DNA from 3 places in the Paucibacter sp. KCTC 42545 genome. Region 1 is predicted to be linked to each of the others. Evidence: predicted binding sites of a transcription regulator. Region 1 holds the regulator's gene; each other region holds the start of a gene.
What was found. Region 1 encodes FNR, which switches genes on or off when oxygen is low (the NO sensors DNR and NnrR bind a similar motif). Its sites were predicted from a motif close to TTGATNNNNATCAA; they were not measured.
Positions count from the first base shown of each region.

Region 1 (5,194 bases):
GTCCAGCGTCATGGACTTTTCGCCGTGATAGAAGTCACCGCTGTGCATGTGCGAGACATGCGAACGCGAGGCTTGGCTCCAGTCGGCCATGCTGTGTGGGTTCTTGCGTGCGTATTCCTTGACGGCCTTGGGCGCGCGGCGGTCCGAGTTACCTTCACGCAGCACCGGGTTCACCGCGCTGCCGATGCACTTGCCGTAGCGCGCGCGGATGTCTTTTTCTTCGTCGGTCTTGGGGCTTTCCGGATAGTCGGGAATTGGGTAGCCCTTGCCTTGCAACTCCTTGATCGCCGACTTCAGCTGCGACACCGAGGCGCTGATATTGGGCAGCTTGATGATGTTGGCTTCAGCCTTCAGGGTCAGCTTGCCCAGTGCGGCCAACTGATCGGGCTCGCGTTGGTCTTCGCTCAACAGTTCCGGGAATTGCGCCAGGATGCGGCCAGCGACCGAGATGTCGCTGGTTTCAATATGAACGCCCGCAGGCGCGGTGAACGCGCGGACGATGGGCAAGAACGACGCCGTCGCCAGCAGTGGCGCTTCGTCGGTCAAGGTGTAGATGATGGTCGATTTCGAAGCGGTCATTTGGTATCCAGATCGGCCCATGTGCAGGCCCAAGGGGGTAGATCGATTAGAGGGTGAATTCTAAGTCAGTCGCGCCACGCTGTGCTGCCCAGTCTTCTATAAGAGTTATGCGGGCGTCAGCATGGCGTCAAACCACCGAGCTACAAAAAGCCGCCACCTGCGCCCACAGGCCATGCCCCAAGGCCCAGCCCGAAGCAGCCACCAGCCCCAGCCCGCCCAAGCGCACCGACAGGCGCAGCGCACCCGCGCCACCATCTTGAGCCGTACGCAAACGGCTCAGCAACCAAGGCCCCAGCGCCAATCCGGCCCCGGAGCTGATGGCAAAGCAGGCCATGATCGCCCCGCCCTGCACCGGCCCAGAAGCCAGCGCCGCCAGCAGCAAAGCCGATTGCAGCAAGCCGCAAGGCCAGGCCACCCAAGCCAAACCAGCCAGACCTGCGCGGGCCCGAACTTTCATTTGCGCCGGGCCGGCGAAGGCCACACGCCCTTGGCGCAAGCCATCAAGCGGCACTTCAAGCTGATGCCCAACATCCTGCCCCAGACGCGCCAGCCATGCCGGCGGCTGACCGCGCCAGAGCAAGGCCAAGCCCAGCATCAAGGCCGCCACATGCAGCATCACCCACAGCGGGCGCAGCAGCGCCGAAGCCTGGCCCATCTGGGCCAGCAATTGCACGCTGGCCGCCGCCACCGCTCCCGCGGCCGCGTACCCCACCAAGCGCCCGAGCTGAAAGCTCACGGGTGCACGCCCCCCGGCCGCAGCGCAGGTCGCGCCACACATGGCCAGACAATGGGGAACGCCGGCCAAGCCCATCAACAGGGCCGAGCCGGCAAGGGCGACATCAAGCATCAGATGATTTTAGAGAACTTCGCGCGGCTGCGATCGGCTTGCAGGTAACGATCAAACACCATGGCCACAGCGCGCACAAAGAACCAACCCAGCGGCGTCACTTGAATGGCGTCGGCGTCCACCGTCACCAAGCCCTGCTCCGCCAGCTCACGCATGCGCTCCAGCTCGGGCTTGAAATACTCGGCCACATCCACGAGGTGCGCCAAGGCGATGGACTCAAACTCCAGCCGCCCCTGGCACATCAAAGCCATGATGACGGCGCGGCGAACGATGTCGTCGCGGGTCAGGGCCAAGCCACGCTCGATGGGCAGCTGGCCTTGACGCAAGGTGTCGTAATAGGCCTCCAGCGTCTTGACGTTCTGGCTGTAGTTGGCGCCAACGCGGCCGATCGCCGACACACCCAAAGCAATCAGGTCACAGTCCGGCTGGGTGCTGTAGCCCTGGAAATTGCGATGCAGGCGGCCCTGGCGCTTGGCTACGGCCAAGGAGTCATTGGCCAAGGCGAAATGGTCCATGCCGATATAGCTATAGCCATGCGTCATGAAGCCTTCAATCGCGCCGTGCAACATCGCCACCTTGGCGGCACCCGGCGGCAGTTGGGCTTCGTCGATACGGCGTTGCGGTTTGAAGCGCTGCGGCAAATGAGCGTAGCCGTAAAGCGCGATGCGATCCGGCTTCAAGGCACCCACTTGCTCGATGGTGCGAGCAAAGGACTCGGGGGTTTGCAGCGGCAGACCGTAGATCAGATCCACATTGGTGGACTCAAAACCCAGCTCGCGCGCCGCCGTCATCAAGGCCTCGACGCTAGCAAAGCTCTGCTGGCGATGCACCGCCTTTTGAACATGCGGATCAAAATCCTGCACGCCGAAACTCAGGCGGTTGAAGCCCAGGCTGCGCAGATGCTTGAGGCGGTCCACATTGACCGTGCGCGGATCCACCTCGATGGCCATCTCGGCTCCGGCAACGATGCGGAAGCGCTCACGCAAGGCCTGCACCAAGCCCGTCAACTCTTCATCGCTGAAGAAGGTCGGCGAACCGCCACCCAGATGCAGCTGAGACACCCCGGCGCCGCGACCCAGATGGACCAGCGTCAAGTCCATCTCGGTGATCAAAGCTTGCAAGTACTCCGCGGCTTTGTCGTGATGCTTGGTAATGACCTTGTTGCAGGCGCAGTAGTAGCACACCGATTCACAGAAGGGGATGTGCACATAGATCGACAAGGGCGCAGCGCCGCCAATCTGCGAGCCGGTGGCCCTTTGCACCAAAGCCTGCGCGTAGTTCTCGGCGGTGAAGGCCTCAACAAAGCGATCCGCGGTCGGGTACGAGGTGTAGCGTGGCCCGGACACATCGAAACGACGCAACAGGTCTTCGTTGATGATGCTCACGGCGGAGTCTTTGCCTGACAGGGCTTGGGGCTGGGTGATAGAAACCATGGCTCGCATATTGCCAAGCCCGCCACACAAGCGATTGACCGAGATCAAGTTTGGCCTCATTCTTTGCCCTAACAATCGCATGTATTGCGCATTGGGCTTGAGCTAAATCATGTTTGGCGAAGCCGATAAGCGGCGATCAGACGTTCGAATCGCCGCCTTGCCCCGAACAGATGCCGACAACGGCGCCTGCCCACTGCGATATGCGTCATCCATAATGCACTCTATGAACGTCACCGTACCTATCAAGATTGAACCGCTCAAGGTCGCCTGCTCCAGCTGCAATTTGCGCGAGCTTTGCCTACCCGTGGGCTTGTCGTCGGGTGACCTCGAGCAGCTGGACGAGCTGGTTGCCACCCGCCGCCAAGTGTCGCGCGGCGACACCTTGTTCCGTAGCGGCGATCCGTTCCAGTCGCTTTACGCGGTGCGCACCGGCTTTTTCAAAACCTGTGTCTCGTCGGAAGATGGCCGCGACCAAGTCACTGGCTTTCAAATGGCGGGCGAATTGCTGGGCCTGGACGGCATCAGCACCGACCGCCACAGCTGCGACGCCGTGGCGCTCGAAGATTCCCAGGTCTGCGTAATTCCCTTTGAGCAACTGGAAGAGCTGTCGCGCGAGTTCACCGATTTGCAGCGCCAGTTCCACAAGATCATGAGCCGGGAAATCGTGCGCGACCACGGCGTGATGCTCTTGCTGGGCAGCATGCGGGCGGAGGAACGCCTGGCAGCCTTCTTGCTAAACCTGACCCAGCGCCTGCAGGCGCGCGGCTTCTCCGCCGCTGCCTTGGTGCTGCGCATGACGCGCGAAGAAATCGGCAGCTATTTGGGCCTGAAGTTGGAGACGGTCAGCCGCACCTTCTCAAAATTCCAGGAAGAGGGCCTGCTGGAAGTGAAGCAACGCCACTTGCGCATCCTTGACCAAGCGGGCCTGCAAAAGCTGGTGAACAACGGCGCCTGCTAAGCCCTAGGCTTAGCGGCTGCTGAGCCGCGCCAGCGGCACAATAAAAGAAGGGCTGAGTGGTACTCAGCCCTTCTTTCTTTCATTCAGGCATTCAGCATTGAGCGCCGCCCGAGCGAGCGGCCTACTTCGACCTACTGCGGCCATCGCCGCGGGTGAATGGCTTGAGGTGCATCAGGCGTCTCCGGCAAGGTGGCCAGCATCAGGCTGATGCTGGATGCCAAGCTGATGACGCTCCAAAAAATCAGAAAGCTGAGCGTGTAAACGGCCTGGCGGGAGAGTTCCATACGCTCGCCGCCGAACCAGGTCAGATCGCTGGGGTCAACCACCGAAAACACCAAACCCTCGGTCACCCCTGCCATCACAAAGGCCGGCCAGGCAATGGCCATCGCCCAGCGTGCCAACCTGGACGTAGGTGGCGGCAGATCCACCGCAAAGGTGGCGTCATCCGACTCAACACGATTGCGGGGCTCGGTATTCATCTTATTGCGTACCAGTGGCAGCGTGATTGCGGCCCTTCATGGCCGGTGCCAAGGAGGCCGGAGCGGCTTCCTTGGAAGCCTTGCCCACATACGTGGTCTGCACCTTGGACTCGTCCAGCACCGTCTCGGGGAAATGCAGGGCCAGGTACAGGGTCACAAAGCTGGCAAGCACCACCAGACCCGGTCCACCCCACACCAGCCACATGAACTTCTCACGCCACCAGGGGCTAGAAGACTCGGTCTTGCTCTTGTTTTCTTGACTCATTGCGTCAACTCCTGCTTTGCAAGGACTTCTTATTCAAAAATTCGTTCGCGCTTAGCGCGGCACGACAAAGGTCGATTTTTCCTTGATCTCGATCTTGCCGCTGGCCACACCTGCTTTGTCAACCGCCTGTCCCATCAAGGCAAACGAGATGGCATGCGCGCCGACACCGGCCTGCGCCGCCGACTCCGGCGGAATACGCACCGCCACCGACACCCAACGCGCTTCGGCCGGCGCCAAGACCAAGCTCACTGGCTTACCCAAGGCGATGCCTTCCATGCCCTTGACGCTGACGCTGAACTGCTGCGCGCCCTCGGTCGCATTCATGATCTGCAGGCGATAGAGGTTCTCGATATAGCCGTCTTCCACCAGGCGGGACAGCACGCCGCGGTCACGCACCACATCCAGTTTGACGGGGCTGCGCAAGAACAAGAGGCTGGCCAACAAAGCCGTACTCAAGGTCACCAGCACCACGCTGTAAATGATGACGCGAGGGCGGAACATGCGGCGCAGCTTCTGCGCCGGGCTGAGATGCTGGGCCAGGCCGTTCTGGGTGTCGTAACGAACCAGCCCGCGCGGGTAGTTCATCTTGTCCATCACCTGATCGCAGACGTCCACGCAGGCGGCGCAGCCAAT
Region 1 is NZ_CP013692.1:2,613,574-2,618,767, forward strand. Features, by position in the region: gene AT984_RS11340 (NADP-dependent isocitrate dehydrogenase) at 1-579, opposite strand, end outside; gene AT984_RS11345 (urease accessory protein UreH domain-containing protein) at 707-1,426, opposite strand; gene hemN (oxygen-independent coproporphyrinogen III oxidase) at 1,426-2,859, opposite strand; gene fnr (fumarate/nitrate reduction transcriptional regulator Fnr) at 3,083-3,817, shown strand; gene AT984_RS11360 (hypothetical protein) at 3,949-4,296, opposite strand; gene AT984_RS11365 (hypothetical protein) at 4,298-4,561, opposite strand; gene ccoG (cytochrome c oxidase accessory protein CcoG) at 4,613-5,194, opposite strand, start outside.

Region 2 (5,194 bases), 1.2 Mb from region 1:
CGGAGGAAGGTGGCCAAGTCCAAGTCCTTCAAGGTCATGAGCTTGCCGGAGCCCGAGTTGTTGACGTGGAATTGCTGTTGCACGGTGATGGACTCACCACCTTCGTCCACGCAGGGCATGCGGTACTGCGCCACATAGTCCAGCACCGGCTGGCGGAAGTCGGGCGGCACGCTGTCATAAACCACCGTGATCTGCGGCGAGCGATCGGCCGCCTCAAAACGCATCTTCAGCACGAGGTTGCCATAGTCTTTTTGCTTGAGGCGGGAAGCCAGGGCGGAGGTCGCGTTCGGCCGCACCGTGTCGGGCGGCGTGCGCATGCACTGCCTGACCTTTTCAGCGCGCATATTGCTGATGCCGCGCACATCGCTCCAATTCACCTCCGTGGCCGACTGCGGCGTAAAGCTGAATTCCTGCACCGCCAGCACCGTCTTGCCGGCCGGCAAGCAAGGCACTCGGTATTGACGCAGATAGGCCTGCACGGCGTCCAGCAGGCCTTCGGGAATCGCACGGGACAGCACCTCCACCTGCGGCGGGCCATCGGCACGCTCGAAACTCAGCTTGACCCGCACAAAGCCGCCTGACTTGATGGCGCGGTGCGGCTCCGGGTAGACCAGAGTTTCCGTGCCCCTGCTGAGACATTGCATCCATTCACGCGCCTGCTCGTCGGGCAGCACGGTCTGCGCATGCAGCGGCGCGGTGCCCAAACAGGCCAGCAAGCCCGCAAAGAACCAGGCTCGCACGCTCACGCTTGTCATCATCGTCAATCCCTCCCTGCTTGTTTGAATTTGGGCTGCCATGGCGCGCACAGCCTCTTGATTTCGGCCGCAAGTATCACTGGCCGGCAGGCTAGGAAAATTGTTGATATGACCCGCTTCAAGATGAAACAGACATGAAAAAAGGGCAAGGCTCGTCAAAAGCCTTGCCCCTCTCGGGATCCTTCTTGGCAGCCGCCTTAAGCGGCTACCGCTGGATTCACATACTCAGCCACAAACGCCTTCCGGCGTTTGTGCGCAGACTCAGCGCTTGCCGCCCTTGAGCTTGGCGACGCCCAGCGCGACCTTGACGGTGTCGACCACGTTTTCGGTGGTGAAGCCGAAGTGCTTGAACAGCACCGGTGCGGGTGCCGACTCGCCGTAGCTGTCGATGCCGACCACGGCGGCGCAGCCGTACTTCCACCAGCCGTCCGTCACGCCCATTTCAACGGCGACGCGCGGCAGACCGGCCGGCAGCACGCTTTGCTTGTACTTGGCGTCTTGGCGATCGAACACGCTGGTGCAAGGCATGGAGACCACGCGCACCGGGATGCCTTGCGCAGCCAGGCTGGCTTGGGCGTGCAGGGCCAGCTGCACTTCGGAGCCGGTGGCGATGATGACGCCGCGGGCCTTCTTCTTCAGGCCAGCGTCAGCCGGCTCGCTCAGCACATAGCCGCCCTTGCTGATGTCTTCCACGGCCGTCTTGGGCGCGTAAGGCAGGTTTTGGCGGCTCAGGGCCAGCACGCTGGGGCGGGTGGCGCTGGCGATGGCCATGGTCCAGGCCACAGCGGTTTCAGTCGTGTCAGCGGGGCGCCACACGTCCAGGCCAGGGATCAGGCGCAGCGAAGCGACATGTTCGATGGACTGGTGGGTCGGGCCGTCTTCGCCCAGGCCGATGGAGTCGTGCGTGAACACATGGATGACGCGCTGCTTCATCAGCGCGGCCATGCGGATGGCGTTGCGGCTGTAGTCGCTGAAGGTCAGGAAGGTGCCACCGTAGGGGATGTAGCCACCGTGCAGGGCCACGCCGTTCATGATGGCGGCCATGCCGAACTCACGCACGCCGTAGTTGATGTGGCGGCCGCCGTTGGACGAACCGTCGGCTTCCACGCGGAAGGCCGGGGTCGACTTGGTGTTGGTCAGGTTGGAGCCGGTCAGGTCGGCCGAGCCGCCCAGCAGCTCAGGCACTGCGGCGGTGAAAGCTTCCAGCGCGATCTGGCTGGCCTTGCGGCTGGCCACGGTTTCGCCCTTGGTGTGGGCGGCCACGACGGCGTCCACAGCGGTTTGCGCGAAGTCGGCAGGCAGCACGCCGGCCATGCGGCGCAGGAACTCGGCGGCCAGCTCGGGGTGAGCGGTGGCGTAGGCTTCAAAACGCTCGTCCCAGGCGGCTTCCTGGCTGGCGCCGGCGGCCTTGGCGTCCCAGTCGGCATAGACCGCTTGCGGGATCACGAAGGGCTCATGCGCCCAGCCGATGGACTCGCGAGTCAGCTTGATTTCTTCAGCACCCAGCGGCTCGCCGTGTGCCTTGGCGGTGTTGGCGCGGTTGGGCGAGCCCTTGCCGATATGCGTCTTGGCGATCACCAGGGTCGGCTTGTCGGTGCTCAGCTTGGCCTTGGCAATGGCGGCGTCAACAGCGTCGACGTCATGTCCGTCCACCGGGCCGACGACGTTCCAGCCATAGGCCTCGAAACGCTGGGCGGTGTTGTCGGCAAACCATGGGGCGACTTGGCCATCGATGGAGATACCGTTGTCGTCGTAGATGGCGATCAGCTTGTTCAGCTTCCAGGCGCCGGCCAGCGAAGCGGCTTCGTGGCTGATGCCTTCCATCAGGCAACCGTCACCCAGGAAGACATAGGTGTGGTGATCGACGATCTTGTGCGCGTCGATATTGAATTCCTTGGCCAGCATCTTCTCGGCCAGGGCCAGACCCACGGCATTGGTGATGCCTTGGCCCAGCGGGCCGGTGGTGGTCTCAACGCCGGGGGTGATGCCCACTTCGGGGTGGCCCGGAGTCTTGCTGTGCAGCTGGCGGAAGTTCTTCAGCTCACCGATCGGCAGGTCATAGCCCGTCAGATGCAGCAGCGCGTAGATCAGCATGGAGCCGTGGCCGTTGGACAGCACAAAGCGGTCGCGGTCGGCCCACTGGGGGTTCGTCGGGTTGTGGCGCAGATGGCGGCTCCACAGGGCCACGGCGATATCGGCCATGCCCATGGGCGCGCCGGGATGGCCGGAATTGGCTTGCTGCACGGCGTCCATGGCCAGTGCGCGGATGGCGTTGGCCATCAGGGTGGTGTTGCTTGCAGCGGTATTAGCCATGAGCTTCGCAGGTGAGGAGTTAGGGGGTAACCCGTGATTTTACGTGGCAGACGCGACTTTGCCGCCAGCGCCCGCAACTTCGCGCGCTGACAGCCTGCCAAGTATTGACTTAAAACAAGGCTGGCCGGCCATGTTCTGGCACCCTTTGGCAGACAAAAACAGCCGATGGAGACATGTCATGAACCAGAGTTCGAGCCGCGCCACGCCGCTGACCCTCAAAGTCATTCAAGACGAGCACGGCGCGCTGGCCGCGATGCTGCGCACCATCCCGCTGCTGCTGGCCGAGCAGCGCCGGCGCGGTGTGCTGCCAGACTTTGGCGCCCTGCGGGCCATGTTGTTCTACGTCGACGAATTCCCCGAGCGCCTGCACCACCCCAAGGAAAGCCTGCTGCTCTTCCCCAAGCTGCGCGCCCGCGCGCCGGAAATTCGCGGCGTACTGGACAAGCTCGATGAAGACCACCGCCGCGGCGAGCACGCCATCCGCGAGCTGGAACACGCCCTGCTGGCCTACGAGATGATGGGCGAAGCGCGCCGCGCCGCCTTCGAGGAAAAGGCCCAGCACTACGTCAAATGCTATTTGCAGCATATGGAGATCGAAGAGCGCGAGATCCTGCCGCTGGCCCTGAAGGTGCTCAACAACGCCGACTGGGCCGAGCTTGACGATGCCTTCGCCGCCAACCAAGACCCGCTGTCCGGCCATGCGCCACCGGAAGACTATGTGCTGCTATTCCAAAAGGTGCTGGCCGCCCTGCCCGCACCGCTAGGCCTGGGGCCTAGCCTGGCCTGACGGACGGGCGCCCGCGCCAGCGCCCGTCCCCACAAGCCAGGGCCTGCCGTGCCATTGTTCACGGCAGGGAATGCGGCCGGCGCACCATGAACGGACGCAAAGGCATACCCTTCAAGCGCGGCGGAACTCTAGCTACCTTGTCGAGGTAAACATCCGCTGCAGCAAGGAGGGCGCTCATGAGCGACCAAACTGTTGAACCGGCCGTCATCTTGTTTGTCGATGACGAGCCTTCCATCCTCAGTGCCCTGCGGCGCTTGTTCCGGCCCCTGGGCTACCAGGTGCTGTTGGCCGAAGGCGGCGCGGCTGGCCTGGCCCTGCTGCAAGCCCAGCATGTGGATCTGGTGGTTTCCGACATGCGCATGCCGGAGATGGACGGCGTGCAATTCCTTGAACAGGTGCGGCAAGGCTGGCCCGAGGTCGTGCGCATCTTGCTGACCGGCTATGCAGACATCACCTCCACCATTGGCGCGATCAACCGTGGCGAGATCAACCGCTACATCAGCAAGCCCTGGGACGATCAGGAGATTGTGCTGGCGGTGCAAGACGGCCTGCGGCGCCAGCAGCTGGAGCGCGAGAACCAGCGCTTAGCGCAGCTGAACCAAGCCCAGACCCAGGAACTGCAAGACCTCAACCAACAACTCGCGCAGGCCAATACACAGCTGCAAGACGCCAACAGCCAGCTGCAGCAGGCCAATGACAGCCTCAGCAATGTCAACGGCGAGCTGGAGCGCCGCGTCAGCGAGCGCACCAACGAGTTGGCACAAGCCAACAACAAGCTCGAAGCCAATCTGCAAGAAATCGCGGCCAGCAACCAAAGGCTGGAGCAACTCAATGTGCAGCTGGAGGAGAACTTCGCCCTGTCCATCAGCGTGTTCGCGGGCTTGCTGGAATTGCGTGACGGCAGCGTGGCCGGCCACGGCCACCGGGTGGCCACCTTGGCCCGGCGCATTGCCGAACATATGGCGCTGGACGAGAAAGAAGCGCTGGACATCTACAACGCCGGCCTGCTGCATGAGGTGGGCAAGATCGGCCTGCCTGACAACTTGCTCAACAAGACGGTGTCCCTGATGGATGGCCAGGAGTTCAGCGCCTACAAGCAACACCCCATCATGGCGCAAGCGGCACTGACACCGCTGGGGCGGCTGCGCCAAACCGCCGTCATCATTCGCTCGCAACAAGAGCGCATTGACGGCAATGGCTACCCCGATGGTTTGACGGGTTATGAGGTGCCGCTGGGTTCGCAAATCATCAATATCGCCAGCACCTACGAGTCGCTCATCAGCGGCAAGCTGGCCGAAAAGGAGTTCTCCACGGTCGAGGCCGTGGCCGCCATCCGCGA
Region 2 is NZ_CP013692.1:3,825,253-3,830,446, forward strand. Features, by position in the region: gene AT984_RS16460 (hypothetical protein) at 1-758, opposite strand, end outside; gene tkt (transketolase) at 1,017-3,068, opposite strand; gene AT984_RS16470 (hemerythrin domain-containing protein) at 3,247-3,855, shown strand; gene AT984_RS16475 (HD domain-containing phosphohydrolase) at 4,032-5,194, shown strand, end outside.
Region 2: the regulator FNR is predicted to act here: its motif matches at 3,173-3,186, upstream of AT984_RS16470 (hemerythrin domain-containing protein).

Region 3 (5,194 bases), 1.9 Mb from region 1:
GCTCACCTCGCCCTCGCATTGCACGTTGTCGCCCTCGAAGGCCTCGGCAATCGGGGTGACGCGGGTTTCGTCCTCGTAGCGCAGCGGTAGGTGCAGGGCCAGGTCGATATCGCGCAGCAGGCCCAATTTCTCCATCGCCTTCTGCGGCGCAGATTTGGGCGTGGAGCTGGCTTTGCTGGTGCTGGCGGCTTCTGACATCGGCGCCATTCTGCCGTGTGCTGAGCCCTTAGCGCTCAAGCTTAGGCGTCAGCGGAACTCGCGCGAATATTGCAGCATCAGGCCGGCGTCACCTAGGGCGTGCACGGTCAGCGCGTCCTTGGGTGTGAACTGCCAGCCCAGCGAGAACAACAAGCCGGGCGAGATGCCGCGGTAGTTGAAGGGCACTTTGTTCTTGTATTCGCCGCGGTAACCCCACAGCACGCCGGCCGACCACTGGGCGAAGTACTCGTTCGAGGTCCAGCCCCACAGGCCGGGATAGCGCTTGCCGACGTAGACGTAGGCGCTGTCCTGACCGAAGGAATTGCTGAAGTAGGAGGCACCGGCCAGCCAGTCGGTGGCGTCCCATTGCTTCTCGACGCCCACGGCCCAAACATGGCGATGCTCGGGGCTAGGGTGGAAATGCAAGGTGTAGGGCGAGCCCGCGAAGCGCCAATGCGAGGGGCCAGTGAAGCGGCCGCCAAAGCTGTAGCCGCTGGCGCTGGAATCGCTGGCATCATCAGCGGCGTGAGCCGCCATTCCCGAGCCCAGCGCCAAAACGGCGCACAAGGCCGCTGCGGCGACTCGGGGAATATTTGATGTTGAGGACACCCGCATAGATATGGACGACAAAGGCAATTTCATGGCGCGCATTATGGCGGCGGGAATCGCAAGGCCTGTGACAGGGCTTGCACGCGGCCTGACCCTGGCCATGGCGGTGTCCGCGCTGAGCGGCTGCGCCTGGTGGGACGCCAAGCAACGCGAATTGGCCCTGCGCCCCTCGCCGGGCCGGCCGGCGGCCTTTGCTGAAGACGGCGCTGGCTTGCGCCCGGGCGACCAGCGTTGGTTAGTTCCAGCGGCCAGCGATCCGCAGCAGATGCTGGCGCTGTGGTGGTTGCCGCAAGTGGGCAAGCCGGAGGCGCCGACGCTGCTCTATCTGCACGGCACCCTGCGCAACCTCTATGAGAACCTGCCCAAGATCGAAGCCCTGCGGGCGGCCGGCTTTGCGATCCTGGCGGTGGACTATCGCGGCTGGGGCGATAGCGCGGCCATCATTCCCTCGGAAGCGACGATTGCGGCCGACGCGGCCCAGGCGTTTGCCGAGTTGCAGCGCCGCCAGCCCGACCCGCGTAAACGGGTGATCTTTGGCCACTCCATGGGTGGCGCGGCAGCGGTGCGTCTGGCCAGCGGTTTGCACCACGGTCAGGACTACGGCGCCTTGATTCTGGAATCCACCTTCACCAGCCTGCCCGATGTGGCGCGCGAGGTCGGCAATATCGGCGAAGTCGCCGCCGCCATCACCACACTGGACTTCAATTCGGCGGGGCGAATCGGCAAGATCGACGCGCCCATCTGGATGCTGCACGGCAGCGCCGACAAGACCGTGCCTGTGCAATTGGGCCGGCGCTTGCGCAACACGGCCGAAGCCGCGGGGAAGGCGCCGGTGCGCTGGGTGGAGATTGCCGGCGGCTCACACAGCGGATTGCACCGCGAGGCCCCCGGCATTTACCGGGAAGCCATGCGCAGTGCCATGAGTGGGCTGACTTCGCCCTGAACCTAGCTGAGTGAGGGCGAAGCGGCAAGTGCCGCCTCAGTGCACGGTGCTCAGGTCGGGGTGGGCACGCCGGCCATGCGGTCGTACTTCAGGAAGTACTGGCGGGCAAAAGCCAGCAATTGGTTCTCGGTCGGGTGATCCACGGTTTCATAGGCCACGATGGCCTTGCCGGCTTGCGGGCGGTGCTTTTCAACATAGTGCTTGAAGTCGGCCTGGGCGGTGCTGGAACCGACCACCAAGACTTCGGTGATGCCGTTCAGTGCATCCACCACTTCACCGAAGAATTCATGCTCGGTGCGCACCGCGCTGCCGCGCTGCTTGGTGTGGTGGGAATGGGCCTTGATCTTCTCGGCCTGCACATGCTCGGTGTCGAACTGCAAGACCTTGGCTTGTTGGTGATCGAGCCAAACGACGGCGTGAAAAGTGCTCATAGCGCGAATGCCTTTATGGGTTGAAGTGATAGGTAAAGCGTTGAAAGAAGGGCTGATGACCTGGCCGGCTGTTGCCGCGCCAGCGCTCAAGTAGCTGGCGCTTCAAACTCACAAGCTGTGCGAGCGCGCCATGCCGTGGCTTTGCTCTTGCTTGGATTGGCAGTCGATGCAGCGCAGCACGGCCGGGTTGAGCTTGAGGCGGTCAAAGGCGATGGCGGCGCCGCAGTCGCCGCACAGGCCGAATTCGGGGTCGTGCACCCGCTGCAGGGCCTCGTTGACCTGGCGCAGGGATTCGAGGGCCTGGTCGCTGCGGGCCAGATCGACCTCGCGGTCGGCTTGGTGGGCTTGCTCGCCGTCAACGACTTGCAGCAATTCTTCGCGGGCATGTTCCACGCGGCCCTGCGTGCCGAGTTGGTTGCTCAACTCCTGCTCCAGGGATTGCTGGCGCAGTTTCAGGGCGGCTTCCAGCAGGGCTTGTTGCCCCGAGGTGAGATGGTGTTTGCTCATAAGCTGTGATCTCCTTGGAACTCATGCTCGCACCGGGGGCGGGAAGCTACCTTGATCGGCGTCAACTTTTGCTGCTCGCCCAGTGCTTGCCGGTGCCTGGCGTGCGGCATGGGAAAATCCGCGCTCTTTCTTTGCTTGGTACGGGTCCGTCCGGCCCTCAACACACAATGTCTGCTCGTCAACACAGCGTCAGTGATTTCGACTTCGAACTCCCTCCGGAGCTGATCGCCCAACACCCCGCCGCCGAACGCAGCGCCTCGCGCTTGCTGGATGGCCGTCATGCCACTGCGGTGGATCGCATCTTTCGGGAACTGCCCGACTTGCTCGCCCCCGGCGACCTGCTGGTGTTCAACAACACCCGCGTCATCAAGGCCAGGATTTATGGCCAAAAAGCCACCGGTGGCAGCGTCGAAGGCCTGATCGAGCGGGTGATTGCCGGCACGAATGAAGTCTGGGCCCATCTGCGCGCCAGCAAGTCGCCCAAACCGGGCAGCTGGGTGCGCTTCAACGAAGCCTTTGACGCCGAAGTGCTGGGCCGCTGCGGGCCCGATAACGGCATGTTCCATCTGCGCTTCCCCAGCGACCCCTTCGCGCTGCTGGAGCAACACGGCCATGTGCCGCTGCCGCCCTATATCGAACATGCCGATGAGGCCGACGATGTGCGGCGCTATCAAACCGTGTTCGCCAAAGAGCCCGGCGCGGTGGCCGCACCCACCGCCGCCCTGCATTTCGACGAGGCCTTGCTGGCCCGCTTGGCCGAGCGCGGTGTGGGCACGGCGCATGTAACCTTGCATGTGGGCGCGGGCACCTTCCAGCCTGTGCGGGTGGAGCAGCTCAGCGACCACAAAATGCACAGCGAATGGTTCGAGGTCAGCGCCGAGACAGTGGCTGCCATCGCCGCCTGCAAGGCCCGCGGTGGCCGCGTGGTGGCGGTGGGCACAACCACCTTGCGCGCGCTGGAGTCCGCGGCCCAGGGCGGTGAGTTGCAAGCCGGCGCGCGTGAAACCGCCATCTTCATCACTCCCGGCTTCCAGTTCCGCGTGGTCGATACCCTGGTCACCAACTTCCACCTGCCCAAGAGCACTTTGATGATGTTGGTCAGTGCTTTTGCCGGCTATGAGCCCATCATGGCGCTGTACCGCCATGCCATTGCCCATCAGTACCGCTTCTTCAGCTATGGCGACGCCATGCTGCTGCAGCGCGCTGGCTGATAATCAAACGCAAATTTCGTTTTGGAGACCAAGCCATGTTTCATCACGTCGAACCTTATGCCGGTGACCCGATCCTGAGCCTCAACGAGGCGTTTCAGAAAGATCCTCGCCAGGGCAAGATCAATCTGTCCATCGGCATTTATTTCGACGATGACGGCCGCATCCCCATGCTGGACTCGGTTCGCAAGGCCGAGCTGGCCGTGGTGGCCGAGGCCGGTGCGCGCCCCTATCTGCCGATGGAAGGCGCCGCCAATTTCCGCAGCGCGGTGCAAGCCCTGCTGTTCGGCGCAGCCAATCCGGTGCGTGAGCGCACCGTCACCATCCAGAGCGTGGGCTCCAGCGGCGGCCTGAAGGTGGGCGCGGATTTCATCCACCGCTACTTCCCCGACAGCGCCATCTACGTCTCCGACCCGACCTGGGACAACCATCGCGCCGTCTTCGAAGGCGCCGGCATCGAGGTCAAGACCTATCCCTATTACGACCCCGCCAGCGGTGGTGTGCGCTTTGCCGAGTTGCTGGCCGCCATCGAAGCCCTGCCGGCCAAGAGCGTGGTGCTGCTGCACGCCTGCTGCCACAACCCAACCGGGGTGGACCTGACACCCTCGCAGTGGGATGAGCTGATCCCGGTGCTGAAGGCGCGTGAGTTGCTGCCTTTCCTGGACCTGGCCTACCAGGGCTACGGTGAGGGCATCGAGGAAGACGCTTTCGCCATCCGCGCCATGGCCGATGCGGGCCTGAGCTTCTTCGTCGCCAACAGTTTCTCCAAGAGCATGAGCTTGTATGGCGAGCGCTGCGGCGCGCTGAGTGTGGTCTGCCCCAACGCCGCCCAGGCCGTCAATGTGCTGGGCCAGCTGAAGTTCCTGATCCGCCGCAACTACTCCAACCCGCCTATGCACGGCGGCCAGATCGTTGCCCGCGTGCTGAGCGACCCGGCCCTGCGCAGCCTGTGGGAAGGCGAAGTGACCGAGATGCGCGAGCGCATCCACGCCATGCGCAATGCCTTGTACGAAGTGCTGACGGCCAAGCTGCCGGGCCGCAATTTCGACTACTTCCTGACCCAGCGCGGCATGTTCAGCTACACCGGCCTGAGCGCCGAGCAGGTGGACCGCCTGAAGGACGAGTTCGGCGTTTACATCCTCCGTTCGGGCCGTATGTGCATTGCCGGCTTGAACAACAAGAACGTCGAAGCCACGGCCGCCGCCATGGCTGCTGTGCTGAGCTGAGTTGCGCTAAGCAACAAGCCGGCACCGTGATCCTCTGCGCTTGAAGCCCGCCCTGCCCAGGGTCCTTGGCCT
Region 3 is NZ_CP013692.1:4,507,540-4,512,733, forward strand. Features, by position in the region: gene recG (ATP-dependent DNA helicase RecG) at 1-198, opposite strand, end outside; gene AT984_RS19295 (hypothetical protein) at 247-840, opposite strand; gene AT984_RS19300 (alpha/beta hydrolase) at 875-1,750, shown strand; gene AT984_RS19305 (hypothetical protein) at 1,801-2,181, opposite strand; gene AT984_RS19310 (TraR/DksA family transcriptional regulator) at 2,290-2,688, opposite strand; gene queA (tRNA preQ1(34) S-adenosylmethionine ribosyltransferase-isomerase QueA) at 2,856-3,899, shown strand; gene AT984_RS19320 (amino acid aminotransferase) at 3,935-5,122, shown strand.
Region 3: the regulator FNR is predicted to act here: its motif matches at 2,740-2,753, upstream of AT984_RS19310 (TraR/DksA family transcriptional regulator).